3 regions of the Alloalcanivorax sp. genome follow, and region 3 is predicted to be linked to each of the others. Evidence: predicted binding sites of a transcription regulator. Region 3 holds the regulator's gene; each other region holds the start of a gene.
The links. The regulator LexA, encoded in region 3, represses DNA repair genes until DNA is damaged. The targets are predictions, from matches to a motif close to TACTGTNTANNTANACAGTA.
Positions count from the first base shown of each region.

Region 1: a site for LexA is predicted at 3,026-3,045, ahead of recA (recombinase RecA). Genes of this name have one in related genera too.
Region 2: a site for LexA is predicted at 4,564-4,583, ahead of recN (DNA repair protein RecN). Genes of this name have one in related genera too.

Region 1 covers NZ_CAXPXK010000047.1:4,109-14,572, forward strand. The annotation lists gene alaS (alanine--tRNA ligase) at 1-482, opposite strand, end outside; gene ACEQZD_RS05980 (sulfite exporter TauE/SafE family protein) at 580-1,344, opposite strand; gene ACEQZD_RS05985 (regulatory protein RecX) at 1,425-1,925, opposite strand; gene recA (recombinase RecA) at 1,918-2,970, opposite strand; gene ACEQZD_RS05995 (CinA family protein) at 3,141-3,620, opposite strand; gene ACEQZD_RS06000 (response regulator transcription factor) at 3,768-4,517, shown strand; gene ACEQZD_RS06005 (zinc-dependent alcohol dehydrogenase) at 4,577-5,740, shown strand; gene ACEQZD_RS06010 (lipid-binding SYLF domain-containing protein) at 5,834-6,583, opposite strand; gene ACEQZD_RS06015 (YqaA family protein) at 6,722-7,324, shown strand; gene ACEQZD_RS06020 (sigma-70 family RNA polymerase sigma factor) at 7,419-7,940, shown strand; gene ACEQZD_RS06025 (FecR domain-containing protein) at 7,937-8,902, shown strand; gene ACEQZD_RS06030 (TonB-dependent siderophore receptor) at 8,988-10,464, shown strand, end outside.
Region 2 covers NZ_CAXPXK010000033.1:60,344-70,807, forward strand. The annotation lists gene dnaJ (molecular chaperone DnaJ) at 1-364, opposite strand, end outside; gene dnaK (molecular chaperone DnaK) at 464-2,386, opposite strand; gene grpE (nucleotide exchange factor GrpE) at 2,509-3,138, opposite strand; gene hrcA (heat-inducible transcriptional repressor HrcA) at 3,391-4,440, opposite strand; gene recN (DNA repair protein RecN) at 4,585-6,255, shown strand; gene fur (ferric iron uptake transcriptional regulator) at 6,277-6,687, opposite strand; gene ACEQZD_RS04550 (outer membrane protein assembly factor BamE) at 6,797-7,288, shown strand; gene ACEQZD_RS04555 (RnfH family protein) at 7,285-7,584, opposite strand; gene ACEQZD_RS04560 (sodium-dependent transporter) at 7,584-9,056, opposite strand; gene smpB (SsrA-binding protein SmpB) at 9,208-9,681, shown strand; gene ACEQZD_RS04570 (hypothetical protein) at 9,710-9,976, opposite strand; RNA gene ssrA (transfer-messenger RNA) at 10,173-10,464, shown strand, end outside.
Region 3 covers NZ_CAXPXK010000045.1:764-11,227, forward strand. The annotation lists partial or broken gene topA (type I DNA topoisomerase) at 1-685, opposite strand, end outside; gene ACEQZD_RS05835 (universal stress protein) at 1,008-1,460, shown strand; gene ACEQZD_RS05840 (cyclic nucleotide-binding domain-containing protein) at 1,665-2,324, opposite strand; gene lexA (transcriptional repressor LexA) at 2,495-3,109, shown strand; gene ACEQZD_RS05850 (DUF1499 domain-containing protein) at 3,099-3,611, shown strand; gene ACEQZD_RS05855 (TatD family hydrolase) at 3,617-4,444, shown strand; gene ACEQZD_RS05860 (DUF6482 family protein) at 4,419-4,727, opposite strand; gene ACEQZD_RS05865 (glutaredoxin family protein) at 4,730-4,954, opposite strand; gene rlmKL (bifunctional 23S rRNA (guanine(2069)-N(7))-methyltransferase RlmK/23S rRNA (guanine(2445)-N(2))-methyltransferase RlmL) at 4,954-7,068, opposite strand; gene rmf (ribosome modulation factor) at 7,325-7,531, shown strand; gene ACEQZD_RS05880 (quinone-dependent dihydroorotate dehydrogenase) at 7,650-8,648, opposite strand; gene pepN (aminopeptidase N) at 8,702-10,464, opposite strand, start outside.

The DNA of each region.
Region 1 (10,464 bases), on a different contig from region 3:
ATCTGCCAGAAGTTGTCTTCATCCAGACGCGAGAAGCGCTCGGCGCTGACGCCCATTTCCTTGAGCCAGATGTCCGCCGCTTCGTCGTCGGACACATGCACCGTCACCCACAGCTTCTCCGGCGGCAGCCCCAGCTCACCGGTGAGGAACTCCCAGGCGAAGCGGATGGCGTCGCGCTTGAAGTAATCGCCGAAGCTGAAGTTACCCAGCATTTCGAAGAAGGTGTGGTGGCGGGCGGTGTAGCCCACGTTTTCCAGGTCGTTGTGCTTGCCGCCGGCACGCACGCAGCGCTGCGAGCTGGTGGCGCGGGTGTAATCGCGCTTGTCGCGGCCGAGGAACACATCCTTGAACTGGTTCATCCCCGCATTGGTGAACAGCAGGGTGGGATCGTTCTCCGGCACCAGCGAGGACGACGCCACCACGGCGTGGCCCTGGCGGGCGAAGTAATCGAGAAAGGCCTGGCGAATCTCAGCGCTCTTCATACGCAAGCAACTACTTTAGACAGGGAAATGGGGAGCAAAGTATAGCGTTGTCAAAGGGCGGTTGCGATGGGGAAGGCGCGCCGGCCCGGCGCGCCACTTACTTGAACGCCGCCGCCGCGCAGACCGTCACCACCATCACCAGCAGAATCCACTTCAGCACACGCTGGGACACCTTGTGGGCGAAGCCCACGCCCAGCCGCACGCCCAGCAGGGTGCCGGCGGCGACCAGCAGGCCCGGCAGCCAGGCGACCTGATCCCGCCACACGAAAATACCCAGGGCGAGAATGGTGAAGCCGCCGGTGATCGCCAGCTTCAGGCCGTTGGTGCGCACCAGGTCGTAACGCAGCTGGCCCGCCAGCACCGCGATCAGCAAGAAGCCCACCCCGGCCTGGGCGAAGCCGCCGTAGGCCCCGGTCACGAACAGCCCGGCCCAGGCCGCCGGAGTGCTGGCCAGAGCGCGGGGCGCCTCGTCGGGCCCGGCCACCAGCGTGGACGGTTTCAGCACCATCACCACCGCCATCACCACCAGGGTGGTCAGCAATACCGGTTCCAGAATGGTGGTCGGCAGGAAGGACGCGGCCAGAGTGCCGAGCAAGGCGCCGGCCAGGGTCGGCACCATGATGCCCGGCAACGCCGCCACCGGCATGGAGCCATGGCGATGGAATTGGCGGGCGCCCTCAAGACACTGGATCAAGACGCCCACGCGCATGGTGCCGTTGGCCAGGGCCGGCCCCATGCCGGTCAGCATTAGCAGCGGCAGAATCAGCAGCCCGCCGCCGCCGGCGAGGGTATTGATAAAACCGGCGATCACGCCGGAACCCAGCAAGGCCGCCACCAGCCAGGGGTCGCTCAGGTATTCCACGTCGATTCCCCGTTACCTGTCAGAAAGGGAAAGCATTATGACCTGTCCGGCGGGGGAATAAAGTGACGAGGCGCACCGGATCAGTCGAGGTCTTCTTCCCCGGCCAGATCCAGCGCGTTGAAGCTCTGCTCCGCGTCGAAGCCCCGGGACTGCAGAAAGCGCAACTGGCGGGCTTTTTCCTTGCGGTCCGCCGGCGGCCGGCGGAAGCGCCGGGCGTGGGTCTCGCGGGCCAGGGCAAACCAGTCACACTCGGCCTGTTCCAGGGCCTCCTTGACCAGGGCCTCCGGAAGGCCGCGCTGCTGAAGCTCGGAGCGGATGCGCAACGGGCCCTGGCCGCGCTCGATCCGCGAACGCACAAAAAAACCGGCGAAGCGCCGGTCATTCAGAAATTCGTGTTCCTGGCACCAGTCCAGCGCCGCGTCCAGCGCCTCGCTGTCGCCGAACTTGCGCGCCATCTTGACGCGCAACTCGGCACGGCCGTGGTCCCGGCGCGCCAGCATCTTCACCGCATACTGGCGTAACTCTGAAGGGTCGGCGGGGCCGTCTTCGGGGCCCCGCTGTCGCCGGCGCCGTTCAGTCATCCTTGCCGTCTTGCGCCTCGTCGCCCTCGGCCACCGCCGCTTCCTCGCTGGCGGGGGTGACCACATTCAGCAGGCGGGCACGGATTTCCTTCTCGATGGCCTGGGCCACGTCCGGGTGCTCGGCCAGATAGTCGCAGGCGTTCTGCTTGCCCTGGCCGATCTTGTCGCCCTGGTAGGCGTACCAGGCGCCGGACTTGTCCACCAGACCCTGCTGAACGCCCAGGTCCAGCACTTCGCCCAGCTGATTGCTGCCCTGGCCGTAGAGAATCTGGAATTCCGCCTGCTTGAACGGCGGCGCCACCTTGTTCTTGACCACCTTCACCCGGGTTTCGTTACCGGTGACTTCGTCGCCCTGCTTCACCGCGCCGATACGACGGATGTCCAGGCGCACGGAGGAGTAGAACTTGAGGGCGTTGCCGCCGGTGGTGGTTTCCGGGTTGCCGAACATCACACCGATCTTCATGCGGATCTGGTTGACGAACATCACCAGGCAGTTGGCGTTTTTCACGTTACCGGTGATCTTGCGCAGTGCCTGGCTCATCAGGCGGGCCTGCAGGCCGACGTGGGCGTCGCCCATCTCGCCTTCGATTTCCGCCTTCGGCACCAGGGCCGCCACGGAGTCCACGATCACCACGTTGACGGCGCCGGAACGCACCAGCATGTCGGTGATTTCCAGCGCCTGCTCGCCGGTGTCCGGCTGGGACACCAGCAGGTCGTCCACGTTAACGCCGAGTTTTTCAGCGTAATCCGGGTCCAGGGCGTGCTCCGCGTCAACGAACGCACAGGTGGCGCCCTGCTTCTGCGCCTGGGCGATCACGCTCAGGGTCAGCGTGGTCTTACCGGAGGACTCCGGGCCATAGATTTCGACGATCCGGCCCTTCGGCAGGCCGCCGATGCCCAGGGCGATATCCAGGCCCAGGGAGCCGGTGGAAATGGCGGGCATGGGCTCGCGCTTCCGGTCGCCCATGCGCATCACCGAACCTTTACCGAACTGGCGCTCGATCTGGGACAGCGCCGCCGACAGTGCCTTACTCTTGTCGCTCATTTGTGAACCCCTCTCCGATTCCATCCATTGGCACAGAAACTGACCCGATGGCCAGCACTGTCTTTCTGGACAGCATTATGGGCAGTGTTTGTGCGGGGTGCAACCCCCGCCGCGGGCGTGACGATGGCGGCCATGATACACGTCCCCGCGGAGGAACAAATCCACGCGCCTCACAGGCGCTCGATCAACCCCTCCAGGGCCGCCAGCATGCTGCGGTTACGCACCTCGTCGCGGTCGCCGGGGAACAGGAAGTGCTGCGCCTCGGCGATGTCCTCGCCCAGACCCCAGCCGATCCACACCGTGCCCACCGGCTTCTCGGCGGTGCCGCCGTCCGGACCGGCCACGCCGCTCACCGAGATGCTGACGTCGCCGTTGGAGTGCGCCAGCGCGCCCCGGGCCATGGCCAGCACCACCTCTTCGCTGACCGCGCCGTGGGTCTCCAGAAGGGAACGCGGCACGCCCAGCATTTCTTCCTTGGACAGGTTGGAATAGGTCACGAAGCCGCGCTCGAACCAGCTCGAGGCCCCCGGCTCGTCGGTGAGCAGGCGGGCGATGCCGCCGCCGGTGCAGGACTCCGCCGTGACCACGGAAAACCGCCGCTGTTGTAAAATCTTGCCTAACTCCCGGGCTCGATCCGCCAGTCCTTGCATGCGCCTTACCTCGCCAAAGCCTGTTATTAGCGCCTCCATGATGGACGACTTGGCGCGGGCTTCCCAGCGCCCGCTACGCGACCACCTTCCAAGCCGGCGGCGGCTGTGCTATCCCCGGGGCACCGACGCTAGTGAAGGAGCACTACCGTGACAACCGCAAAGGAAGATTCAACGGCGGCGGACGCCACGCCGAAAGGCACCACGCCAGGCGCCGCCCTGGACAGCGTCGTGCACCTGGTGGACGAGGACCCGGGCGCCCGCGACCGCCTGGACCGGTTGATGCGCCGCGCCTACCTGCCCTGCCGGGGCTACCGGGACAGCGACGATCTACTGCTGCGTCTCACGGATGACCGGCCCGGCTGCGTACTGGTGACCCTGCGCACCCCGGGGATGGCCGGGGTGCGCACCCAGCAGCGTCTGAGCGACACCGGCTCCACCCTGTCGGTGGTGTTCCTGGGCGACAGCCCCCGGGTCAGCGCGGCGGTCGGGGCAATGCGCGCCGGCGCCGAGGACTTCCTCGCCAACCCCACCGACGACGACACCCTGATCGACACCGTGCAACAGGCGGTGGCCCGGGACCGGCGCCGCAAAGCCCGTCAGAGCGCCCGCTTGGCGCTGCGCCAACGCCTGGCCCGGCTCACCCCGCGTGAGCGGGAAACCCTCGAGGCGGTGGTCTCGGGGCTGTCCAACAAGGGCATCGCCGAGGCCCTGTCGATTTCGCCGAAAACCGTGGAACTGCACCGCGCCCATATGATGCACAAGATGGGCGCCGGCTCGGTGGCGGAAGTGGTGAAGCTGTACCTGTTCGCCACGGAAGCGGCCACGCCGCCGGTTACGGGTTTTCCCCTGCCCGGCCACGGGGAACGCCCTATAGGCAACCGCCAGCGCACGGACTAGCTTGGCCCTTCACCCAAGGAACCGCCGGCGCCGTGCCGGCGGCCGGCAAAGGAGGCGCTATGAAAGCTCTTACCTGGCACGGTACCCACGACGTGCGCGTGGACACTGTCCCCGACCCACGGATCCAGGACCCCGGCGACGCCATTCTCAAAGTCACCGCCACCGCCATTTGCGGGTCCGACCTGCATCTCTATAACGGCCTGATGCCCGCCATGGAGCCCGGCGACGTGCTCGGCCACGAATTCATGGGCGAAGTGGTCGAGGTCGGCAAGGAGGTGCGCAACCTGAAAAAAGGCGACCGCGTGGTGGTGCCGTTCACGATCGCCTGCGGCCACTGTTTCTTCTGCGACAAACGCCTGTATTCGCTGTGCGAGACCAGCAACCCCAACGCCGACGACGCCGCCCAGGCCATGGGGCACTCCCCGGCCGCCCTGTTCGGCTACTCTCATCTTCTGGGCGACATCCCCGGCGGCCAGGCGGAATACGTGCGCGTGCCCCACGCCGATGTGGGACCGCTGAAAGTGGCATCCGACATGAAGGACGAGCAACTGCTGTTCCTGTCGGACATCTACCCCACCGGCTACATGGCCGCCGCCAATTGCGACATCAGCGCCGGTGACACGGTGGCGGTGTGGGGCTGCGGCCCGGTGGGTCAGTTCGCCATCCGCAGCGCCTGGATGCTCGGCGCCGGCCGGGTGATCGCCATCGACCGCGTTCCCGAGCGGCTCGCCCTGGCGGAAACGCAATCCCAGGCGGAGGTGATCAACTTCGAGAAAGACGACCCCTACCAGCGCCTGATGGAGATGACCCGGGGCTACGGGCCGGACAGCTGCATCGACGCGGTGGGCGCCGAGGCCCACGGCGCCGGCGACCCGGAATACCAGCGCCGGGACAGCGACTCCGGCGAACCCAACCGCCCCACCGCCCTCAATCAGATGATTCAGAGCTGCCGCAAGGGCGGGCAATTGTCGATTCCCGGCGTCTACACCGACAGCATGGACGGCGTCGCCTTCAACGGCCTGATGAACAAGGGGCTGTCACTGAAAAGCGGCCAGACCCATATGCAGGCCTATATGCCCGCCCTGTTACAGACCATCGAGCTGGGCAACATCGACCCGTCCTTCATCATCACCCACCGCTACGGACTGAACGACGCCGCCAATGCCTACGCGGATTTCAACGCCAAGCAGGACGGCTGCATCAAGGTGGTGATGACGCCCTGAGCCCGGCAGCCGGCGTCCACAAAAAAGCCCCGCCATCCGGCGGGGCTTTTTATGCGCCTCTGATTATGCGCCTTTGAGTGTCGCCGCTGTCGTTCAGGGCAACCGGGTCTTCAACGCGTCGGCGTCTTCGCTATCGTCTTCCACTTCACCTTCCAGGATCGCCTCCGCGCTGGTGGCGCGGGTGTAGTATTCCTGGTTGGCTTCATCGTCACTGAAGACATCGCTGACGCTGATGGCACCGCCGGCGAACAGGCCTTCGGTGCTGCTCCAGAACAGCACGTCGCCCTTGCCGTAGCTGCCCTGGGCCACCTTGGACCAGTCGACAAGCGTCAGGCCGGCGTCCGCGTTGAGCGCGAAGTTGTGGTCCTGCTTGAAGGACGCCACCGCCTTATCGGTCATCAGCAGCATCGCCACCTCGCCGGCGGCGACACCGCCCTGGGCACCGGCACTGACCGCGCCGAAGTTAAAGAACGCCGGACCGTTCCAGTCACCGCCGTCCTTGGCCAGCACCACGCCCTGGCCGCCGCGGCCACCGAACACAAAGGCGCCACGCCCGAAATCGGGCACCAGAAACACACCCTTGGCCTGCTCCAGCGCGGCGTCCATACCGTCCTCGCGCTTCATGTTTTGCAGCACTTTCTCGGACTCGTTGAGCACGTCCCGAGCGTTCCGGCGCTCTTCGCCGGTCTGCACGTTGGACGCCTGGTCCTCCATATGATCCATGCTCTGGGTGTTCTGCATGGTCTCCGCGTCATCCACGTCGCGACCGGTCTGATTGGCGGCGACGCCCGCCGCCAGCGAAGCCAGCGCCAGGGAAGTCGCTGTGATCGTTGCTACCTTCATGGTTCTCTCCTTCCTTGATGAGGGAACCGCCACGCTAGGGCGCCAGTCCGACCTCTGGAAATACGGGATAACCCGTGGTCGGCGGCCACAGCGTGCTAATCTTGGCCGGTTTTTCATTCCTTAACACACCCGGACACCATGACCTCAGCACCTACCCGCGCCCGGCGATGGCTGGAACGCCTCAACGGCTCCAAGCACATGCTCTGGCTGCTCGCGCTGTTCTCCTTTCTGGAGACCCTCATCGTGCCGGTGCCCATTGAGCTGGTGCTGATCCCGCTGATGGCCCTGAACCGCCAGCGCATCTGGCGCATCGCCACGGTCACCACCGCCGGCTGCCTGGCCGCCTCGCTGCTCGGCTACGGCGTCGGCATGGTGCTTTATCAGTCCGTCGGCACCTGGTTCATCGACACCATGGGCATGCAGAACGCCTACCAGGCCTACCAGGGCTTCTTCGACCGGTACGGTTTCATCGCCATCCTCACCCTGGGCATTCTGCCGATCCCGTTCCAAGTGGCGATGATCACCGCCGGCCTGTCCGGCTACCCCATCGCCCTGTTCGTGCTGGCCGCGCTGATCGCGCGCGGCATTCGCTACTACGGCCTGGCCTGGCTGGTGCTGAGGTTCGGCCCCCGTGTGGAGCGGATGTGGCGGCGCCACGCGCTGGTGACCAGCCTGGCGGCCGGGTTGATCGTCTTCGGCCTGGCGCTGGGGATGCAGTGGCTGGCGGGCCAGGTGCTCTGAGCGCTCCCCTCTATCGCACTCTATCGCATTGAAATGATACCTATTCCCATTTAAGATTCGTCCTCATTATCTTTGTCCGTATCGGGGTCGGGTTATGTCCGGGGTTCCACAGCAGTCGCTGTCGGTGGCAACGCTGTACAGCGACCATCATGGGTGGCTGAAAAACTGGCTGGGGCGGCGGCTGGGCGATGCCATGGACGCCGAGGATCTCACCCAGGACACCTTTATCCGTGTCATCCGCTCCTCCCAGGACCCGGGGCTGCTCCGTGAGCCGCGCCGGTTTCTGGTGACCGTGGCACGGGGTCTCACCGTCGACCTGTTCCGGCGCCGGACGCTGGAACGGCAATACCTGGAAGCTCTGGCCAGCCTGCCGGAGACCGCCGCGCCTTCGGAAGAGGAGCGGGCTTTGGTGGTGGAAACCTTGATGGAAGTGGACGCCATGCTCGCCAACCTGGGCGCGCGGGTGCGCAAGGCCTTCATTCTTTCCCAACTTGAGGGGCTGACCTACCAGCAGATCGCCGATCAACTGGGCGTTTCCCTGCGCACCATCAAAGGTGATATGGCCAAGGCCATGGAGCATTGCTGCCTGTACCGGCTGGAGCACGGCCTGCAATGACCACACGGCAAGGCATCGGGGAAACGCTCAAGGACGCCATTCGCGACGCGGCCCGCTGGTACGCGGTGCTGAATGCTCCCGACGTCACGCCGGCGGATCAGCGTGGCTGGCAGCAATGGCTTGCCGATGCACCGGAGCACCGACTGGCCTGGCGCGAAGTGGAGCGCGTGCAGGACAGCCTGCAGCGGGTGCCGGGCCGGCTGGCGGCGCCGGCGCTGCAGCGCGCCACGCTGACCCGGCGTCAGGTGCTGACGCGGCTCGGCATGGTCGCCGTGGCCGCGCCCGTGGGCGCGCTGACCTGGCAGCTGGCGCCCTGGGAGCGGTGGCGCGCCCAATACGTCACCGGCATCGGCGAACAGCGCAAGCTGGTACTGGCCGACGGCAGCCAGCTTATGCTCAACACCGACACCCGCGTGGACACCGACTACAACCCGCGCCACCGGTTGATCCGCCTCCACGACGGCGAAATTCTGGTGCAATCCGCGCCGGACCCGCGCCGGCCGTCGCGCCCGCTTCTGGTGGACACGCCCGAGGGCCGTATCCAGGCCCTGGGCACCCGGTTCACGGTGCGCCGTGACGCCGGCCAGACCCGCGTCACCGTTCTCGCCGACACCGTGCGCGTCACCAGTGCCAATCATCCGGACGGACGGCTCGTCCAGCAGGGCGAGGAAATCCGTTTCACCGCGGGCGACCTGCCCCCCACGCGCCCGGCGCCCGCCGGCGCCGCCAGTTGGGCCGGCGGCAAGCTGATGGTGGTGGATATGCCGTTGCGGGAACTGCTCGCCGAGCTTGGCCGCTACCGCCGGGGCCTCCTCGCCTGCAGCGACGCGGTTGCCGGATTGCGGGTGTCCGGCACTTTCCCGCTGGCGGACACCGACCGGGCGCTGAGCGTGATCACCGAGGCGTTCCCCTTACGCCAACGCCGCCTGACCGATTACTGGGTCACCCTGCTGCCTGTATAAAACATAATTTTTCGCCCTCCCTTTGCCCCTTTTTGCTCCCTGATTCGGCCCTCGGGTAACAGACGCTCATTTTCGAGGAACGACAATGTCCAGACCGCACACTATCACCAGCGCGCGCACGGCCCTGGGGCTTGCCGTGGCCCTGGCCATGGGCGCCACCGCCCTGCCCAGCGCCGCCCACGCGCAACAGAACACCGGCGGCACCGTCCAGGCCGAGCAACACTACGACATTTCAGCCGGACCGCTGAGCCAGGTGCTCAACCGGTTCGCCGACCAGGCCGGGGTGGCGCTCTCTTTCGATGCCGCCCGGCTGGGCCAGCGGCGCTCCGGGGGCCTCAAGGGACGCTTTACCGTGGAACAGGGGTTCAGCCGTCTGCTCGACGGCTCCGGCCAGATCGCCCGCGAGAAGAGTCCGGGCAACTACGTAATCGAAGCCACCAATGACAACCGGCTCGACCCGGTCCAGGTGAAAACCGGGCGGCTGGGTCTGAGCACGGAAAACACCGGCTCCTACACCACCGCCCAGGTGGGCATCGGCAGAACCGTGGAATCGGTGCGCGACATCCCGCAGACCGTCAACGTGGTCACCAGCCAGCAAATCAAAGACCGCAACATGACCACGCTGCAAGACGCCCTGGAAAACACCACCGGGGTCTCGGTGAAGAGCTACGGCACCGGCACCGCCAACTACCTGATCCGCGGGTTCGAAACCGACGCCATCAGCATTGACGGCAACCAGACCGGGGGCACCTCCAGCGGCACCCACGGCCACGGCGCGCCGGACCTGGCCGGCTTCGAGCGCGTGGAAGTGCTCAAGGGCCCGGCCGGGCTGCTGCAGGGCTCGGCGGAACCGGGCGGCTACATCAACCTGGTGCGCAAACGGGCCCTGGCGGAGCGGGCGGTGAGCCTCACCGGCTTCGCCCACTCCTGGCCGGGCTACCGGGTGCAGGTGGACGCCACCGGCGCCCTCACCGACGACGACCGGCTGCGCGCCCGCACGGTGGTGGCCTATGAAGATTCCGATGAGTACATCGAAGAAGTCACTCTGGAAAAAAAGGTGCTCTACACCACTCTGGAATACGACCTCACCGACGCCACCACCACCTCCATCGGTTTTTCCACCGAGGACGTGGAGTCGGTCCCCGACGTGGGTGTGCCCACCTACGCGGACGGCACCTTCGCCGACATCGACCGGGACCTTTACACCGGCGCCCCCTTCAACAACAAAAGCAGCCGGCTGAGCCGCGCCTTCGTGGAAGTGGAGCACCTGTTCGACAACGGCGTCATGCTGCTGGCCTCGGCGAACCGCACCGAGCGGGACTTTGATTATCTGTTGAATTACACGGTATCGCCGATCGACCCGGTCACCGGAGAAAGCACCCGCTGGGCGCTGGCCACCGACCAGGAACTCGAGGAGCAGGCCTACGACGTGCGCCTGGATATGCCCGTGTCGCTGCTGGGCCTCAACCACGACGTGCTGCTGGGCGTCCACCGCCGGACCTCCGAAGACGTGAGCAGCGGCTACCAGATCGACCTGAATTACCCGCCGATCAACGTGTTCG
Region 2 (10,464 bases), on a different contig from region 3:
TGTAGCGCAGGTCCGCGCCGCGGGCCGGACCGCGACGGCCCCCACCGCCGCCGAAAATATCGCCGAAGATGTCGCCGAAAATATCGCCGAAGCCGCCACCGCCGGAACCACCGGCCCCGGCGCCGCCACCGGCCTGGCCGTTGACGCCGGCGTGGCCGAACTGGTCGTAGGCGGCCCGCTTCTGCTCGTCGGAGAGCACTTCGTAGGCCTCTTTGGCCTCCTTGAACTTGGCCACCGCTTCCTGGTCATCCGGGTTGCGGTCCGGATGGTATTTCATTGCCAGGCGGCGGTAGGCTTTTTTCAGATCCTGCTGGCTGGCGTCCTTGGAGGCCCCCAGCACTTCGTAATAATCTCGTTTGGACATAATGGGTCCGCTTTATTCAACGTCGACTTTAAGCTAAGACGCCGGACCCTGGGGCCCGGCGCTGCTGGTCCGACATCGGACGCCTGGCGTCCGACGCCCTCACTTCTTCTTATCGTCGTCCACTTCCTCGAACTCAGCGTCGACCACATCATCGCCGGACTTCTGCTGCTCGCCGGCGCCGGCCTCACCGCCTTCGGCTTGCTGCGCTTCGGCGTACATCTTCTGAGCCAGGTTGCCGGACGCTTCGGTGAGCGCCTTGGTCTTGGCGTCGATGTCGTCCTTGTCACTGCCTTTGAGCGCTTCCTCGAGCTCGCCGATGGCCTTGTTGATGGCCTCTTTTTCCTCTTCGGAGGCCTTGTCGCCGGCTTCCTCGAGGGTCTTGCGGGTGGCGTGCACCAGGTGGTCGCCCTGGTTACGCGCCTGCACCAGCTCCTCGAACTTCTTGTCCTCGTCGGCGTGGGCCTCGGCGTCCTTGACCATCTGATCCACTTCGTCGTCGGACAGGCCGGAAGACGCCTTGATCTGAATGGTCTGTTCCTTGCCGGTGGCCTTGTCCTTGGCGCCCACGTGCAGGATGCCGTTGGCGTCAATGTCGAAGGTCACTTCGATCTGCGGCACGCCGCGCGGTGCCGGCGGAATGTCTTCCAGGTTGAACTGACCCAGGGACTTGTTCTGGTTGGCCTGCTTACGCTCGCCCTGCAGCACGTGCACGGTCACCGCGGTCTGGTTATCGTCGGCGGTGGAGAACACCTGCGACGCGTTGGTCGGGATGGTGGTGTTCTTCTCGATCAGCGGCGTCATCACGCCACCCATGGTTTCGATACCCAGGGTCAGCGGGGTCACGTCCAGCAGCAGCACGTCCTTGACGTCGCCGGCCAGTACCGCGCCCTGGATGGCGGCGCCGATGGCCACGGCTTCGTCCGGGTTGACGTCCTTGCGGGCGTCCTTACCGAAGAATTCGGCCACCTTCTTCTGCACCATGGGCATGCGGGTCTGACCGCCCACCAGGATCACGTCGGTGATGTCGGAGGTTTTCACACCGGCATCCTTGATCGCGGTCTTGCACGGCTCCAGGGAGCGGGTCACCAGCTGCTCGACCAGGGATTCCAGCTTGGCCCGGGTCAGCTTCACCACCAGGTGCTTGGGACCACTCTGGTCAGCGGTGATGTACGGCAGGTTGACCTCGGTCTGCTCGGCGGAGGACAGCTCGATCTTGGCTTTCTCGGCCGCTTCCTTCAGACGCTGCATGGCCAGGGCGTCGCCGCCCAGGTCGATGCCGGAGTCCTTCTTGAACTGGTCGGCCAGGTAATTAATGATCGCCAGGTCGAAGTCCTCGCCACCCAGGAAGGTGTCGCCGTTGGTGGCCAGCACTTCGAACTGGTGCTCACCGTCCACTTCGGCGATTTCGATGATGGAGATATCGAAGGTACCGCCACCCAGGTCGTAGACCGCGATGGTGCGATCACCGCCTTTCTTGTCCAGGCCATAGGCCAGGGCCGCGGCGGTGGGCTCGTTGATGATCCGCTTGACCTCGAGACCGGCGATGCGGCCGGCGTCCTTGGTGGCCTGGCGCTGGGAATCGTTGAAGTAGGCGGGCACGGTGATCACCGCCTCGGTGACTTCTTCACCGAGATAGTCTTCCGCGGTCTTCTTCATTTTCTTGAGGACCTGCGCGGAGATCTGCGGCGGCGCCATCTTCTCGCCTTTCACTTCCACCCAGGCGTCGCCGTTGTCGGCCTTGGTGATCGTGTAGGGCACCATTTTGATGTCCTTCTGGACCACTTCGTCCTCGAAACGACGGCCGATCAGACGCTTCACCGCGTACAGGGTGTTGGTCGGGTTGGTGACCGCCTGACGCTTGGCCGCCTGGCCGACGAGGACTTCGTTGTCCTCGGTGTAGGCGATGATGGACGGCGTCGTGCGCGCGCCCTCGGCGTTCTCGATAACCTTGGTTTTGTCCCCTTCCATAACAGCGACACAGCTGTTGGTGGTACCCAGGTCAATACCGATAATCTTACCCATAACGATTCCTTCTCCTTCACACGGTCCGGGCCTCGAATGACCGCCCGGACGGCTGAAACTGTTTGACTTGCCAGCTATATGGCGGCTGGCGTGTTCTTTTCAAGAGCCCTTGGCAGGCGCTCTCAGGCCTTGCTGACCACCACCCGGGCCGGACGGATCAGACGGCCGTTGAGTTGGTAGCCTTTTTCCAACACCTCGACCACGGAGTTGGGCTCCACATCGGGGGCCGGAATCATGGTCATGGCTTCGTGGTGCTCCGGATTGAACGGCTCGCCCTGCGGGTCGATCTGTTCCAGGTTGTACTTGGCGAACACATCGAGCAGCACCTTCAGGGTGAGCTCCAGCCCTTCACGGGCCGGCTTCAGCGCTTCGTCCTGCGGGTCCAGGGTCGCCAGACCCCGTTCCAGGCTGTCCGCCACGGTGAGGATGTCACCGGCGAACTTTTCCAGCGCGAACTTGTGGGCGCTTTCCACGTCCCGCTCGGCGCGGCGGCGCACGTTCTGCATCTCGGCCTGGGCCCGGATATCGGCCTCGGCCAGCGCCTTCTCCACCTTGGCGAGCCGTTCCTGCGTTTGCACCAGCTCTTCCTCCACGGACGGCTGTTCCGGCTCCGAAGCCTGCTCCGCCGCGGACTCCACGTCCCCGGCCACGGGCTCCGCCTCGGGCGCGTCCTGGTGCTCCTCGCGGGCAACCTGCTCGTCCCGGGCCTCAGCCTGTTGTTCGTTCTGTTGTTGCTTGTCCTGTTCGCTCATATCCACTCCACACGTCCCGAATTCTGGGAAAGCGGGCAAAGATATGGGAACGGCAGCGCCGGATTCAAGGGAAGAAGGGGAGGCAGTGAACAGTTAACAGTGAATAGTTAATAGTGCGCGGGCGAGCGTGGTGCCTCGCAAAGGCCGTGCCCGCGCCGGCTTTTCGAGGGCACTCGGCCCTCCGACAGGCCCGCAGCCGGCGGCCCGCGGGGTCTTCGCTATTAACTGTTCACTGTTAACTCTTAACTGTTCTCAGAGTTGGGTAAGCGCGGCGGAGAGGATGCGGGCGGTGATGTCCACGGTGGGAATCACCTTCTCGTAGTCCATGCGGGTGGGGCCGACCACCGCCAGGACGCCCACCGGGCCGTTGTCGACCTTGTAGGGGGCGGAGACCAGGGAGTACTCCTCGAACGGCTGGTAGCCGGACTCGCGGCCGATGAAGATCTGCACGCCGTCCGCTTTCATGCTGCGTTCCAGCAAATGCAGGATGTCGCGCTTGCGGTTGAACGCGTCGAACAGATCGCGGACCTTCTCGATGCTGTCCATCTGGCCGCCTTCCAGCAGATTGGATTCCCCGGACACCACGTAATCGGAGTCCTTGCGGTCCTGGCGCAGCGCCTTGCCGGCGATGTCCATGGTCGCCTGCATGAGCACGTCCATCTGCGCGCGGTCCGCGTCCATGGTGCTCAGCAGCCCCTCGCAGATATTGTCCAGGTCGCAGCCGGCGTAGGTCTTGTTGATGTAGTTGGCGGCCTGGCGCAGCTCCACCTCGGTGTAGTCCCGGCTGGTCTGGATAATGCGGTTCTGCACCTCGGAGCGGTTGACCACCAGCACCACCAGCACCCGCTGGCCGGAAAGGGGCAGAAACTCCACCTGCCGCAGGGTGGTCACGTCACGGCGCGGCACCGCCACCAGGCCCGCCATGCGGGTCAGTTCCGCCAGGCTGCGCGAGGCCTGGGAGACCAGCGCCTCGGGCGACTGGTCCGGTGCCAGCATCTGGCGCAGCTCGTCGCGCAGGCGGGCGTTATCCGGGCGCTCCATGGTGCTGGACGCCAACAGGGTGTCCACGTAAAGCCGGTAGCCGCGTTCGGTGGGCACCCGGCCGGCGGAGGTATGGGGGCTGGCCAGCAACCCCATGTCTTCCAGTTCCGCCATCAGGTTACGGATGGTGGCCGGGCTGACCGCCAGGCCGCTGCCGGTGGCCAGGGTCTTGGAGCCCACCGGCTGGCCGTGGCGGATGTGGCGCTCCACCAGCGCCATCAGCAACCGTTGTTTGCGTTCGTTCAATTCCAACTTGGCCATACTTCTATTACCCGTGATGAAGCCTCAGTATAACCACGGAAGGGCCATTCTCCGCACACCGACGCACCGTCGTCCAGAAACGGGGCTTACACTGGCCGCCGGAATCGCCTAATATCGACTCACTACTGGCCAAAAGGACAGTCCATGTTCACGCACCTCAGTGTTCGCCACTTCGCCACCGTCGACCAGCTCGAGCTGGAGCCCGAGCCCGGCCTTACCGTGATCAGCGGCGAGACCGGCGCCGGCAAGTCGGTGATCATCGACGCTCTGTCGTTGACCCTGGGTGAACGGGCCGACAGCGCCGTGGTGCGCCCCGGCTGCGACCGCGCGGAAGTACTCACCACCTTCGATGTGGCCGACAACCCGGCGGCCCGGGCCTGGCTGGGCGAGCGGGAACTGGACAACGGCAACGAGTGCCTGCTGCGCCGCACGGTGCGCGCGGACGGCCGCTCGCGGGCTTACATCAACGGCACCCCCACGCCGCTCACCGAGGTCCGGGAGCTCGGCGAGATGCTGATCAGCATCCACAGCCAGCATGAGCACCAGGCGCTGCTGCGCAAGGAAACCCACCGCCAGTTACTGGACAACTTCGCCGAGGCCGGCGCCCAGGCGGAGCAGGTGCGCGAGCACTGGCGCGCCTGGCAGAAGGCCCGCCGCGCCCACGACCAGGCACTGGCCGGCGCCCGCGAGCAAACCGAGCGGCAGGAACTGCTGCGTTTTCAGCTCGAGGAGCTGGACGCCCTGGCGCTCAGCGAAGGGGAGCTGCCGGAACTGGAACAGGAGCAGCAGCGCCTGGGCAACGCGGAAGCGCTGATACGGCTCTGCCAGCAGGCGGTCACCGCCCTTTACGACGGCGACGAGGGCACCTGCAACGATCAGCTCGGCCAGGTCAGCCACTGGGTGGAGGAGGCGCGCCGCAGCGACGACGCCCTGGCCACGGTTTTCGACACGGTGGAATCCGCCCGCCTGCAGGTGGAGGCCGCCGCCGACGACCTGCGCCATTACCTGGAAAAGCTGGATCTGGACCCGCAGCGTCTCAGCCAGGTGGAAGAACGGCTCGACCAGACCTACACGCTGGCGCGCAAACACCGCCTGCGCCCCGAGGAACTGATTGAGCACCACCGCAAGCTGGCCGAGGAAGCGAACACCCTGGAGCATTTCGACGAGCATCTGGAAGCGCTCGCCGCCGCCGAGCAGACGGCCCGCGAAACCTATATGGAAAGCGCCCGCGCCCTGGGCCGGCGCCGCCGGGAGGCCGGCACCCGCCTGACCCAGCAAATCCAGAAGCAGCTCAAGGCGCTGGGCATGAAGGCGGCGCGCCTGGAAACCGTGCTGGAAGAGAGCAAACCCGGGCCGGACGGCCTGGAAGAGGTGGAGTTCCGCTTTTCCGCCAACCCGGGGCAGCCGCTACGGGCCCTGGCCAAGGTGGCGTCCGGCGGCGAGCTGTCGCGGGTGAGCCTGGCGATTCAGGTGATCTGCGCGCGCAACCTGACCGTGCCCAGCCTGGTCTTCGACGAGGTGGACGTGGGGGTCGGCGGTGGCGTGGCGGAGATCGTCGGCCGCCTGCTGCGCGAACTGGGCGAGCACGCCCAGGTGCTGTGCATCACTCACCAGCCGCAGGTCGCCGCCCAGGGGCACCAGCACTGGCAGGTGCACAAGATTCAGGGCAAGGACACCACCCACACCCGCATCCAGAGCCTGGATACCGGGGCCAGGGTGGAGGAAGTGGCCCGCATGCTGGGCGGCGTGGAAATTACGGAGTCCACCCTCACCCATGCCCGCGAGATGCTGGACAAGGGTCAGCGGGTGGCCTAGAGAGGGGGCCCGGCGCCTCTGTCAGCGCTTTTTGCCCTTCGGTTTGACGTAGAGAACCAGGGAGTGATCGACGATTTCGTAGCCGTGCTTCTCGGCGATCATGTGCTGGCGGTTTTCGATCTCTTCGTCCATGAACTCCACCACTTCGCCGGTCTCCATGCACACCATATGGTCGTGGTGCTCTTCATCGGCCAGCTCGAACACGGCGGAGCCGCCCTCGAAATTGTGGCGCAGCACGATGCCGGCCTGCTCGAACTGGGTCAGCACCCGGTAAACCGTGGCCAGGCCCACGTCCTCGCCGGTATCCATTAAAGCCTTGTAGATGTCCTCGGCGCTGAGATGGCGTTCTTCGGAGGATTCCAGCTGCTGCAGAATTTTCATCCGCGGCAGGGTCACCTTCAGACCCGCTTTTCTAAGATCCTGATTATCCAATGTCTTTGCTCCGTATGCCGCCGTGGAGGATGTCCGGTTCTCTCGGGAACCTTGTCCCCTGTTGCCAAGTCTGTATTATCGCCCGAACATTATGCCAAGTCGAAACACCATGCCAAGGTTCATTGCACTATCGCTGTTATTGACCGTCCTGCTGGCCGGTTGCAGTTCCCTGCGCTTCCCGGGGGTATATCGTATTGATATTCCTCAGGGTAACGTGGTTACCGGGGAGATGCTCGCCGACCTGGAGCCGGGAATGACGCCGGAACAGGTGCGTTTCGTGCTCGGTCCGCCAACGCTGACCGACCCGTTCACGCCGGACACCTGGTTCTATTTACTGCATTACCAGACCGGTAACGCGGAAACCGTGGAACAGCAGATCGTGGTGTTCTTCGAAGGGGGCCAGTACAGCCACTACGACGGCGAGCCGGTGGAAAACGTGCGTGAGCGCACCTCCGGCCGGCGCGACCGGGAGCTGGAGCAGCGCGCCCGCGATCGCAAGGAAGACAACGTGGTCGATCCGGAGCCGCTCAACGATCCGGCCCCGGACCCGGGCACCCAGACCACCCCGGACGCCACCTCGGTACCGATCCCGCGCAGCTAGTCCTTGCCGGCCCGCTGCGCGCGGGCCTTGCGCGCCGCCTTGGGGTCGATCTTCAGCGGCCGGTAGATTTCCACACGCTCACCGTCCATCAGCACCCGCTGCGCCGGCGCCGGCTCCGCCTTGCCGAACACGCCCATGGCGGCCCGCTCCAGATCCAGCCCCTCGAAATGCTCGGCGATGCCCGACTCACGGGCCGCCTCCAGCATGGTGGTCCCGACGGGCACGTCCAGCGCGATCAGCCGCTGCTTCTCGGGCAGCGCGTAGACCACCTCCACATGCAGCCGATCCGTGGCCATCAGCGTGTCTCCTGGTCAGCGGGCGCGGTTTGTTCCACCGGGTCGCCGTCGGCGCCGGCCTCGGCGCTGCCGTCGTCCGCCGCCAGCACCGACCAGAGGGAGTAGATAAACAGGGCGATCACCGCCGTCGGCGATACCACCCGCACCAGCGCCCGCCAGATCAGATAGAGCGGGAAGCTCTTCATCGCCAGCTCCTTGCGGGCATGGGTCTCCTTCATCACCCAGCCGGCGAAGATGGCGATCAACAGCCCGCCCAGCGGCAGCATGACGCTGGTGGACAGGAACTCGATATTGTCGAAGAAGGTGCCGACCAGGAATTCATGCTCCTTCCAGACGTTGAAGGAAAGCACCGAACCGACGCCCAGCAGCCAGGCCGCCAGACCCACCGCCAGCGCCGCCGTGCCGCGCCCCAGACCGCGCTCCACCAGCCAGGCGGCCATCGGCTCGCCCAGGGAAATCGAGGAGCTCCAGGCCGCGCACACCACCAGCACGAAGAACAGGGTGCCGAACAGCAGCCCGCCGGGCATCTGCCCGAACGCCAGCGGCAGGGTCACGAACATCATGCCCGGCCCCTGGCCGACTTCCAGACCGCCGGTGAACAGCAGCGGGAACATGGCCAGGCCGGCGCCCAGCGCCACCAGGGTGTCCAGCACGGCGATGGTGACCACCGAGGAGACAATGGACACCGGCCGAGAACGGCCGCTCTTGTCCTTGATCTCGCGGGGCATGTAAGCGCCGTAGGCCATGATCGCGCCCATCCCCAGGCTCAGGGTGAAAAACGCCTGGCCCAGCGCCACGATCACCGCCTCGCCGGACAGCTTGGAGAAATCGAACGCGAACAGGAAACCCACGCCTTCGGCGAAACCCGGCGTGGTGGAGGCATAGCCGATCAGCACCACCAGCAGCGCGAACAGCACCGGCATCAGCACGCGCACGGCGCGCTCCAGGCCCTGTTTCACGCCCAGCGCCACCACGCCCATGGTGATCACCATGAACAGGGTGTGAGAGCCCAGCAGCAGCCAGGGATTGGCCAGCATGTCCTCGTAGTGCGCCTTGGACTGCACCGCCGTGATGCCCTGGAACACGCCCTGGGCCGCTTCCCAGACATAGATCAGCGCCCAGCTGGCCACCGCGGAATAGAAAGACAGGATCAAAAAGCCCGACAACGCGCCCAGGTAACCGATGCCCGCCCAGCGGCGCGTCACCTTGCTCTGCTCCGCCAGCTTCGACATGGTGTGGATCGGGCTCAGGCCGCCACGGCGGCCGAGCATCACTTCCGCCACCATGATCGGAATCCCCATCAGGGCGATGCAGAGCAGATAAAGCACCACGAAGGCGCCACCGCCGTACTCCCCGGTGATGTAGGGAAACCGCCAGATATTACCCAATCCCACGGCGGAGCCCGTGGCGGCGAGAATAAAGACCCACCGGCTGGTCCACATACCGTGGACCGGCTTGTATTCCTTCTTCATCGGCAACTTACCCCTCGACGCAATCGGGCCATTGTCTTGATTTTCGCCAGGCCGCTCAAGCGCGGGTACGTAACCGCTTACCCGCCCGGGCGCAGAAACAAGTGCCACGGCCCTCGCCAGGGCCGCGGCCACTCTCTATAATCGCCGCCCCATGGGCAAACCGAAAAAACAATCGTCTCCGAACGCCATTGCGCAAAACCGCAAAGCGCGCTTCGACTATCACCTGGAACAATTCTTCGAGGCCGGCCTGTCGTTGCAAGGCTGGGAGGTGAAGGCGCTGCGTGAGGGCAAGGGCAACCTGACCGAATCCTACGTGATGCTCAAGGAGGGCGAGGCGTTCCTGTTCGGCGCCCGGATAGAGCCCCTGCCCACCGCCAGCACCCACTCCGTGCCGGACCCCCAGCGCACCCGCAAGCTGCTGCTGCACCGCAAGGAGCTGGCGCGGCTGTTCAGTGGCGTGCAAAAGGACGGCTTCACCTGCGTGCCGGTGAACCTGCACTGGAAGCGCGGCCTGGTGAAACTGGACATCGCCCTGGCCAAGGGCAAACAGAAGTTCGACAAGCGCGCCACCGAACGCGAGCGCGACTGGAAACGGCAGAAACAGCGCATCCTCCGCCAGCGCTGAGCCGGCGGAAGCGTCCGTTCGAGGCGCCCTAGAGCGCCTTGTTGGTCTTGCCGCGGTGTCCGCCCAGCGACTTCACGTCATCACGCAGGCGCCAGTAGAACTGCAACCAGGACCGCAGCACCGCGGGCAGGAAGTACACCGCGTACAGCACCAGCGGGATGCGCGCGTCGCCGCTCACCAGAGCGACCGCGTAAGCACCGCCGGCGTACAGGGCCAGAGTCAGCACCAGTTGCAGGGTCCGGGCCAGCAGCGGGTGCGCCGCCACCGGCGCCCAAAGATGGTTGATCGTCTTCATCGTTTCCACTCCTCAATGAATGGCTCATTGTGGTCGCATCCACTGCGACACAGCCCCGATGATGCACCCTCAATGTGACAAACCCATATCAGCCGGTTTGATTGTCGGACAATATTTGTAAAGCACTGTTATAGCGAAAAACACCACCCTCTTGTCTTCGACTTCCGCGTCCCCATCTCCTACAATGACCGCAACAGGGGGCGACATGGATTCGACGCCGGTAAAGAAACCTGTGGTGCATGTCGAGTAGCGTCGCAATGCTCGTAAATACCTTGTGGCACATTAAAGTAATCGCAAACGACGATACTTACGCACTAGCAGCTTAAACCCTGCTTATCGCCAAACGACCCAGCCTGTGGGGAAGTGAGGCGAGCATCGCTACACAGGCTCGCAGCAAAGTCCGTCCCGGATGGCGCTGTTAAAACCTTTAGGGACTCGGTGACTGCGCCCTGTCTGTCGGGCCGCAGCCACTTAAATCAATAGACACG
Region 3 (10,464 bases):
CTTCCGGGGTGAAGGCGCGGATTTCCCGCTCGCGCTCCACCACCAGCTCCACCGCCACCGATTGCACCCGGCCGGCGGACAGGCCGCGGGCGATCTTTTCCCACAGCAGCGGCGAGATCATGAAGCCCACCACCCGGTCCAGGAAGCGGCGCGCCTGCTGGGCTTCCACCCGGCTCATGTCGAGCTTGCCCGGCTCCTCGAAGGCGGCCTGGATCGCTTTCTTGGTGATCTCGTTGAACACCACCCGGTCGAAGCGCTGGTCGTCGCCGCCGATCACTTCCCGCAGGTGCCAGGCGATCGCCTCCCCTTCGCGGTCCAAGTCAGTGGCGAGGTAGATGCGGTCGGCGCTGCCGGCGAGCCGCTTGAGCTCGTCGATCACCTTTTCCTTGCCCGGCAGGATCTGATACTGCGCCTGCCAGCCGTGGTCCGGGTCCACGCCCATGCGGTTGATCAGCTGCGCGCGGGCCTTCTTCTTTTTATAGGCTTCACGCTCCTCCTTCGGCAGTGAGCGGGTATAGGCCGCTTCTTTGGCCCGCTCCTTGGGGGTACTGGTCTTGGCGCCGCCGCTTACCGGCAGGTCACGCACATGGCCGACACTGGATTTGACCACGAAATCATCGCCCAGATAGCGATTAATGGTCTTGGCCTTGGCCGGCGATTCCACGATTACAAGGGATTTACCCATTCGTTGCTCACCCGATCATGAGAAGCTGCGTCATAAGAAACCTCTGAGGCCTGACCGCCACGGCGGTGAAAATTCGCCGGGCAGGACACGCCTCAGAGGTCGGGCCGGGGCCTTTGCGGACCCCGGCGGGCGCCTATTTAGACAGCGCCGGTATCGTCCGGTCAAGCACCGGGGTCGCCGGCGACGCCGCCCGGAAGCCCTCCAGGCCGCGCCGGCCATGGCGTCGCGGCGCCTTTCACGGTGGGCTGGCAGAGCCCGCCGAGAAGGCTATACTCGGCGTGAAGGTACTGAAAACAACCTCTGCCGGTTAAGGGAGAACACCATGACCTCACCCTATCGAAAGGTACTGGTGGCGATTGATTGCAGCGACGAATCCGCCGAGGTTCTGTCCCGTGCGGCGGGGGTCCAGGAAGGCACCGACGGGGAATTACACCTGATCCACGTGATCGAACCGCTGGCGCTGGCCTACGGCGCCGACGTGCCGATGGACGTCACCGACCTGCAAAGCGGCCTGGTCAAGCAGGCCCGCGACACGGCGCTGGAATACGCCGGCCACTACCGGATTCCGGAAAGCCGCATCCATGTGGAACTGGGGTCGATCGAAAAAACCATCCTCGACAAGGCCGACGACATCGGCGCCGATCTGATCGTGGTCGGCAGCCACACCCGCAGCGGCCTCGCCCTGCTGCTCGGCTCCACCGCGCGCGGCCTGGTGCCCGGCGCCCACTGCGACGTGCTCGCCGTGAAAATGGACAAGCGCAAGAAGGAAAGCTAGCCGGATCGGAGCCTCTGAGGCTTCAGGGAGCCAAGCTTTGTGGGAGCGGGCCCTGTGGGAGCGGGCCTTGCCCGCGAAAGGGAGCAAAGCTCCCGGCAGGATCCCAGAGGCTCTTTTATGAAGCCGCCAACAAGGTCTCTGGTATCCTGCCGGGCGGCCTGGCGGCGCCCTTTCGCGGGCAAGGCCCGCTCCCACAGGGTGCCATTAGGTGAGTTGGGCGTTACCAGTGGCGCTGGGCGGCTTAGTGTTCCACCTGTAAAGCAGCCCGGCGAGTTCGCGGGCTTGCGTTTTGAGCGCGGCCAGCTCTTCGTCGCTGTCCCGGGGGCCGGTGAAGATCGGCACCTTACGCAGCGCCGCCACCAGCTCCTGGTCCGGCGCCTGCATCCGCTGCACTTCCACCGCCCAGCGGATCTGATGCACCAGCATATGGAAGAACGCCAGCCGGGTGGCCAGCGTGTAGGGCGAGTCGGGGCGGTCGAAATCGGTGAATTCCAGCTTCGCCATCACCGCCTCGCGGGCGGCGTCCGCCACGCGGATGGTGGCGCTGCGGGCGGTGCCCAGCAGCATGGACAGGGTGCCGAACACCTCGCCGGGGGACACGTAATACAGCACCGCCGAGGGTGCGCCGTCGGCGCTCTCGCCCTGCACCACCAGCTGGCCGCGCAGCAGAAAGTACAGTGACGATTCCACTTCCCCGGCGCGGATCACCCGGTCACCGGGCCCGGCCTCGATGATTTCCGTGCGCGCCAGAAGCAGCGCCCGCTGGTCCGCGTCGTCACGCGCCACCTCGTTGAAAAACGGCACGCCGGAAAGCAGTGCCTCCACCCGCGCGTGATCCGATTCCTGCCATTGGGCGTGCTTCATGTCTCCCCTCTTCCCCGTGTATGGCGGCCTCATCCTAGCCCGAACGTTTCCCGGATTGCCACCGCCGAACAGGCCCTGTTCACTCGTACGGTGCAAAAAACCACTGGACATATTACACTGTCCGTATTATCAGTGTACGTAACAGCGGAACCGTGCCCGAGGAGGCCGACATGAGCATCGCATTAACCGCACGCCAACAGCAGGTTCTCGATTGCATTCGTGCGTCCCAGATGGAGACCGGCATGGCCCCGACCCGGGCTGAAATCGCCGAACGCATGGGCTTTCAATCGAAGAACGCCGCGTCCGACCACCTGCGCGCCCTGGAGCGCAAGGGCTACATCCGCCTGCACGGCGACCGCTCGCGGGGCATCCAGCTTCTCGATCTGGCCCTGGAGATGGGCGATGAGGTGCCGGTGGTGGGCAAGGTCGCCGCCGGTACCCCGATCGAGGCGATCGAAAACGTGGAGCGCACCGTGCCGGTGCCCCAGGGGCTGTTTCGCCAGCGCCCCACCTATCTTCTCAAGGTCCAGGGCGATAGCATGATCGAAGCCGGCATTTTCGACGGTGACCTGATCGCGGTTCGCAAAAGCCAGACCGCCCGGTCCGGCGAGATCGTGGTGGCGCGCATTGACGATGAAGTCACGGTGAAAACCCTTAAACTGAACCGCTCCAGCGCCACGCTGCTGCCGGCCAACGACGCCTACGCGCCGATCCGCGTGGCCGCCGACGAGCTGATGATCGAGGGTATTTTCGTGGGTCTGATCCGTGATCCCAATGCGCATTGACACCGTTAACCGCCTTCTGGCGACCCTGTTGCTGGGCATCGCTCTGGCCGCCTGCCAGGGCAACGCCGGCGCCGGCGACGACGCCAGTAACGAGAGTAGTGAGAGACAGAACCGTATGTCGGACACCCGTTTGCTAGCCCCCTGCCCGTCCGCGCCGAACTGCGTGTCGAGCCTTGCCGAGGACGAACGCCACCGGGTGGCGCCGCTGCCCGGCGCCGGCAACCGCGCCGACAGCCTGGCGATGCTGGAAGAGGTGCTCGACACCCTGCCCAGGGTGGCCTACGAGCGGATCGGTCCGGCCCGCATTCAGGCCCGCTTCACCAGCCGGATTCTGCGGTTCGTTGATGATGTGACCCTGTACGTGCACGACGACGGTCTGATCGACGTGCGCTCCGCCTCGCGCATAGGTTACTGGGACCTGGGCGCCAACCGGCGCCGGGTGGAAGACCTGCGCGAGCGCCTCAACGCGCGCCTTGGACAACCCCAGCCCAGCCACGGATGAGCGGCATGCCGGAGCACGGCCCGCGCTGGGCGGACATCGGCGTCAATCTTGGCGACAAGCAGTTCGCCGAAGACAGTGAGCAGGTGCTGGCCCGCGCCGCCGACAGCGGCGTGGCCCTGATGTTGCTCACCGGCACCAGTGTGCCGGAGTCGGAAGCCGCCGTGGCGCTGTGCCGGCAATGGGCCGACGCCGGCCCGGCCCTGTTCGCCACCGCCGGCATTCACCCGCACAACGCCCGCTTTTTCGACGCCGAGGCCGGCCACGCGCTGGCCGGGCTGCTGGCGCACCCCGAGGTGGCGGCGGCCGGGGAGATGGGCCTGGACTTCAACCGCGACTTCTCGCCCCGGGACGACCAGGAAAGCGCCTTCGAGGCACAGCTGGCGCTGGCCGCCGAGGCCGGCAAGCCGGTGTTCCTGCATCAGCGCGACGCCCACCACCGTTTCCTGCCGATTCTGAAAGCCTGGCGGCACAAGCTGCCCGCCGCCGTGGTGCACTGCTTCACCGATCAGCGCGAGGCCCTGTTCGACTACCTGGATCTGGATTGCCACATCGGCATCACCGGCTGGGTGTGCGATGAGCGGCGCGGCTGCGCCCTGGCGGCGCTGGTGCCGGAGATTCCCGGCGACCGCCTGCTGCTGGAAACCGACGCGCCCTATCTGCTGCCCCGGGATCTGCCGGAGAAGCCACCGCGCAAGCGCCGCAATGAGCCCTGCTATCTGCCCTGGATCGGGCGGCGCGTCGCCGGTCTGCGCGGCGAGAGTGAAGCAGACTTGGCGGCGCGTACCTTTGCCAATACCCGCGCTTTTCTCAGGCTTTCTCTGCCCGCCAGTTGAAGTCGACTTCCAGCGGCGGTTGCGGGCCGTCTTCGGGCTGGCCGGCCATTTCCGCGTAGGGCGAGTTGTGCACCAGCACCGCCTTGTCGGTGGTCATCTTGCCGAGCACGTTGTTGGCGTGCTCGGCGCCGTTAAAGCGCACGATCTGGCCTTTCTCGTCCACCACGTGGTAGCTCACGCCGTCGATCTCCACCTGCACGATGCAGATCGACAGCGTCACCGACCGCAGCAGCACCTTTTCCACGTGCCGTCCGTTGAGTTTCTTAACGGTAATCTTTTCCATCTTTACTCCGAAAGCAGCGCCTGAATGTCGAGCAACCCGAACGGCCAGGCGAGCTCGCGGTCGCCGTGGCGCAGCACCGGGATACGCTCGCCGTACTCCGCGATAAGGGTATCGTCCTCGGCGATATCCACCGCGTGAATATCGATTTCCGGGTTCACGGTGAGCAGCAGGTCGCGGGCCTGGTCGCACAGGTGGCAGCCCAGGGTGGTGTATAGCACGACGGTCATCAAAGGGTTCCGTGTCGGATCGCGTAGCAATGGTGGATGGCGCTGTTGCGGCGGAAGTCCTCCGGCAGGCTCCAGGCGGTCAGGTCCTCCACCTGATACCAGCGGGCGATGCTTTCCTCCAGCTCGAAGCGGCGGAAGTTGCAGGAAAAGTAGAGCACGCCGCCGGGCTCCAGGCGCTTCATGATGCGCCGGATCAGCTCGCCGTGGTGCTCCTGGACCACGAAGTCCTGGCGGGACTTGTTGTTGGAGAAGGTGGGCGGATCGCAGAACACCACGTCGAACTGCTCCTGGCAGTCCTCCAGCCAGGCCATGGCGTCGGCGCGCACCAGCGGGTGCGCCTCGCTGGAAAAGCCGTTCACCGCCAGATTGCAGGCCGCCCAGTCCAGGTAGCGTCGCGAGGCGTCCACCGTCACCGCCCGGCGGGCGCCGCCCACCAGCGCCTGCACGCTGGCCGCGCCGGTGTAGGCGAACAGGTTGAGGAAGCGCTTGCCGGCGCACTCCTCGGCGAGCCGCAGCCGCAGCGGGCGGTGGTCCAGGAACAGGCCGGTGTCCAGATAGTCGTTCAGGTTCACCAGCAGGCGCGCCTGGCCCTCGCGCACCACCCGGTACTGGCCCTGGCCGTCCAGCTTCTGGTACTGGCGGTTGCCCTTCTGCCGCTCGCGGGTGCGCAGGTGCACCTGCTCGCGGTGCACGCCCAGGGCCGCGCGCACCGCGCTCACCGCCCACTGGCGGCGCTGTTTCGCCTTGTCCTCGTCGACGGTCTTGGGCGCCTTGAACTCCTGCACCAGCGCCTGATCGCCGTACACGTCCACCGCCACGTTGAATTCCGGCAGGTCCCGGTCGTAGAGGCGGTAGGCCTGAATGTCCTCGCGCTCCAGCCAGCGGCGCAGGTGCTTGCCGTTCTTGCGCAGGCGGTTGAACAGCGGCATGGCCGGTTCCGGCAGCTCGAAACCGGGCGCGTCGCCGACCCGCAGCGGCGGCTGCGGCGCCGGCGGGCGCGGCCGGCTGACGCGGATAAAATTGTTCAACGCGCCGTTGCGCACCTTCCACTGCTGGGTCATGTCCATGCCGGAGCGGTCCAGCGCGGCCACGTCCGCGCCCAGCATCACCGCCGTCCAGGCCGGCGCCTTCTCGCCGAGGATGCGGCCCAGGCCGGCGTACAGCCAGGCGGCGCTGGTCTGCTCGTCCAGCCGTTCGCCCCAGGGCGGGTTGGTGGCCAGCAGCCCCTGGTCGGCGAAATCACGGCCGCGCAGGGCGCCCAGCTCGCGCCGCTCGAAATGCACCCGCCGGCGCACCCCGGCGCGCTCGGCGTTGTGCAGCGCGTACTGAATGGTGTCCGGGTCGGCGTCGAAGCCCTTCAGCGACGGCAGGCCCTTGAGCCCGCCCTCCAGGCTGGCGGCGGCTTCGCGCAGGGCCTCTTCCCAGAGCGGCTTGCGGCAGCCGCGCCAGGCCTGGAAGCCGTACTCGCGGCGCAGCGCGCCGGGCGCCACGCCGGCGGCCATCCAGGCCGCCTCGATCACCAGGGTGCCGCTGCCGCAGAACGGGTCCAGCAACGCCGCCGGCCGCTCCTCGCGGTGCCAGCCGCCGGCGCGCAGCAACGCCGCCGCCAGATTCTCGCGCAGCGGCGCCCGGCCGCCGGCCAGCCGGTAACCACGCCGGTGCAGCGGCGTGCCGGCCAGGTCCAGCCACAGGCGGGCGCTGTTTTCGTCCAGCCGGGCACGCACCGCGCAGGCGCCCTCCTCGCGCCGGGCCTGGCCGATCTCCGGCGGCAAGGCACGCAGCAGCCGCTTGCCGCTGACGCGGCTGTCGCCGCGCACGCCCTTGCCGTGGTCCAGGCTCAGATGCAGGTCCACGCCGGGCGGCACCAGGGCCCGCCAGTCCACCGCCGCCGCCAGCCGCTCCGGCGCCTGGTCCGGGGTCACGTCCAGTTCCGCCAGCGGCACCAGCACCCGCTCCGCCAGGCGCGACCACAGGCAGGCCCGCAGGGCGTCCTGCTGCAGGCCCTGAATCCCCACATGGGCGTTACCCGGATCTGTTACCGAGATGCCCAATTCGGTGAGCTCGTCGGCGAGCAAGGGGCCCAGGCCGGGCAGACAGGTAATTACGAAATCCATGGGTTTTGCCCTGCAAGTGCCTGTTTTAAAGACGGAAATGAAAAATTCATCGGTTGGACCATTATTCGTCACACGCTTAAACGGCGCCACCATTATGGCGACATGTTATTCGACACCCTCTTCCCCCTTTCACATACTCAAAGCGTGGCCCTTCGAAAAGGTGACCGGGGGGCCGCAGCTTACTGACCGTCGCCGCAATCGGCAAAGCGGCACTGCGAATAAGCCAACAGGCGTACAAGCCAAGAGGATCGTGTCTATGAAAAGACAGAAACGCAGTCGTGATGAAAGAGCTTACAGCCGGGGGTACCTGGCCGGATTTCAAGGCAGGCCCAGGGACTTTTGCCCCTTCGGCGCATTGCAGGCCCGCACCCACTGGATGAGCGGTTGGCGCGAGGGCCGCACGAATCAGGTACAAGGCATGGTCGGCGTGGCCGGCATCCAGAATTTGAAAGACGTCACCTAATCGTTATTTCGCGTTAAGAGGACATTGCACAAAACCTGTTTTCGATCAGCGCCGGCGCTTCGCGCGTCGACCCCACAGGGCCCCTCCCGGGCCCTTTTCTTTTGCCACCTTTAAAAACCTACCAGGCGCGGACAATGTCCCCGACCAGCCCGGGGCCCTGGTAAATGAGGCCCGAATAGACCTGCACCAGCGAGGCGCCCAGACGCCGCTTGTCGAGGGCGTCGCCGGCGCCGCTGATGCCGCCCACCCCGATGATCGGAATGCGGCCGTCCAGGGCCTTGGCCATGGTGGCCAGGGCCCGGTCGGCGATCGGCTTCAGGGGCGCGCCGCTCAGGCCGCCCTGCTCGTCGCCGTGGCGCAGGTGCGCCACGCCGGGCCGTTCCAGGGTGGTGTTGCCCACGCAGACGCCGTCGATGCCGTGGCGCACGAACGCCTCCGCCATGGCCGCCAGTTCCTCTTCGCTGTTGTCCGGCGCGATCTTGATCACCAGCGGCACGGTCACGCCGCGCTGCTGATCCAGGCGGGTCTGCGCCTCGCGCAGGGTGCCGAGCAGGCGGTCCAGGGCGTCGCCGTGCTGCAGGTCGCGCAGGCCGGGGGTGTTCGGCGAGGAGACGTTGACCACCAGGTAGCCGGCCAGGCCGTGCACCTTGTCCTGGCAGAGCCGATAGTCGTCCACCGCCTGCTCCGCCGGGGTGTCCTTGTTCTTGCCGATGTTGATGCCCAGCACGCCCTGGAAACGGGCCGCGCGCACGTTGTTCACCAGGGCGTCAACGCCGTGGTTGTTAAACCCCATGCGGTTGATCAGCGCCCCGGCCGGCGGCAGCCGGAACAGGCGGGGCTTGGGGTTGCCCGGCTGCGGGCGCGGGGTGACGGTGCCCACCTCGATGCTGCCGAAGCCCAGCGCCGCCAGGCCGTCGATGCAGTCGCCGTTCTTATCCAGGCCCGCCGCCAGCCCCACCGGGTTGGGGAAATCCAGCCCCATCACCCGCACCGGCCGCGCCGGCACCCGCGCCGGATAGAGCCTGCCGGCGCCCCGGCGCAGCGCGGCGAGGGTCAGGTCGTGGGCCTGCTCCCCGGACAGGGCGAACAGGGCGGGACGGGCAAGCTGGTAAAGCATGGGTGGCGGCTCCTCGGTTGGCGGCGCGGATTATACCGGGAGCCGGGACCACGTTACAGGATGCGGTCGAGGACCTCGGCCAGGTTGGCGGAAGCGGCGGGACGCAGCTCGCGCAGGGCGGCGCTCAGCTGCTCGGCCAGGGCCGGCTCCAGGCGCTGCAGGCGGGCGGCGCCGTTGGCCAGCCGCGCGGCGATCTGCGGGTTGATGCCGTCGAGCTTTTTCAGCGCCCGAGCGAAGAACGCATAGCCGCTGCCGTCCGGCGCGTGGAACGCGGACGGGTTGCCGTTGACCAGGGTGCCGACCACGGCGCGCACCCGGTTGGGCAGCGTCCATTCAAAGGCATCGTGGGCCAGCAGGCCCTCCGCCCGCGCCACGGTATCGGCGCCGGGCACGGTGGCCTGCACCGCGAACCACTGATCCATCACCAGGGCCTCGTCGCGCCAGTGCTGGGCGAAGGCCGCCAGCGCCGGCTCGGCACCGGGCAGCTGGTTGTGCACCAGGGCGCGCAGGGCGCCCAGTTCCTCGGTCATGCAGGTCGGGGTGTCCAGCATGGCCTGCAGTTGCGCCACCAGTTTGTCGCGGTCGCCACGGCCGGCGCCGGCGGCGGCGGACAGGTACGCCAGCGCCACCTGACGCAGACGGCGTTTGCCCATGGCCTCGCCGTCGGCGCGGTATTCCGGTTCCGCCAGTTCCTCCACCAGACGCCACCAGGACGCCGCCAGGGCCTCGCCGAGGCCGGCGCGCAGGGCGCTGAGGGCGTCGTGCACGGCCTGCGGGCGCAACGGCGTGTGCCGGTCGCCGACCGCGGTTTCGGTGGGCAGGGTGAGCAGCAGCGCGGCCTCCGCCGGGTCTTCACCGGCGCGCTGGATCACCTGCTCCAGCACCGGGGTGAGCCGGTCGAGCTGCGCGGCGGCGTCCTCGCCGTCGTCGATGATCCGCGCCAGGGCGGCGAAATAGAGCCGCTGCGCCGCGTCCCAGCGGCAGAAGCCGTCGCTGTCGTGGGCCAGCAGCGTGATCAGCTGCGCTTCCTTGAACGGGTAGCGCAGCGACACCGGCGCCGAGAAGCCGCGCAGCAGCGACGGCGTCGGGATGCGGTCCGTGGCCACCGGGAAACGGAAGGTCTGCTCGCCGTCACGCAGGATCACCACGGTTTCGGTGGCGCCGCTGTCGTCCAGCGGCAGCGCGCGGCCCTGGCCGTCGAGCAGCGCCAGCTTGACCGGAATCATCAGCGGCTGCTTGTCGCTCTGCCCCGGGGTGGGCGGCGTTTCCTGGCGCAGCGTGAGCTGGTATTCGCCGTCGGCGAAACGGTCGGAGGCGGTCACCAGCGGCGTGCCCGCCTGGCTGTACCAGCGCTTGAACTGGCTCAGGTCCAGGCCGGACACCTCTTCCATGCAGGCGACGAAGTCGTCGCAGGTCACCGCCTGGCCGTCGAACCGCTCGAAGTAGAGATCGCTGGCGCGGCGGAAATCCTCCGCGCCCAGCAGCTCGTGCTGCATGCGCACGATTTCCGAGCCTTTCTCGTAGACGGTGAGGGTGTAGAAGTTGTCGATCTTCTGATATTCCGAGGGCCGCACCGGGTGCGCCATGGGGCCCTGGTCTTCCGGAAACTGATGGTTGACCAGGAAATCCACGTTCTCCACCCGGGTCACCGCGCGGGAGTTCATGTCCGAGGAGAATTCCTGGTCACGGAACACCGTGAAGCCTTCCTTGAGGCTGAGCTGGAACCAGTCCCGGCAGGTCACCCGGTTGCCGCTCCAGTTGTGGAAGTACTCATGGGCGACCACCGATTCCACCCGCTCGAAGCCGGCGTCCGTGG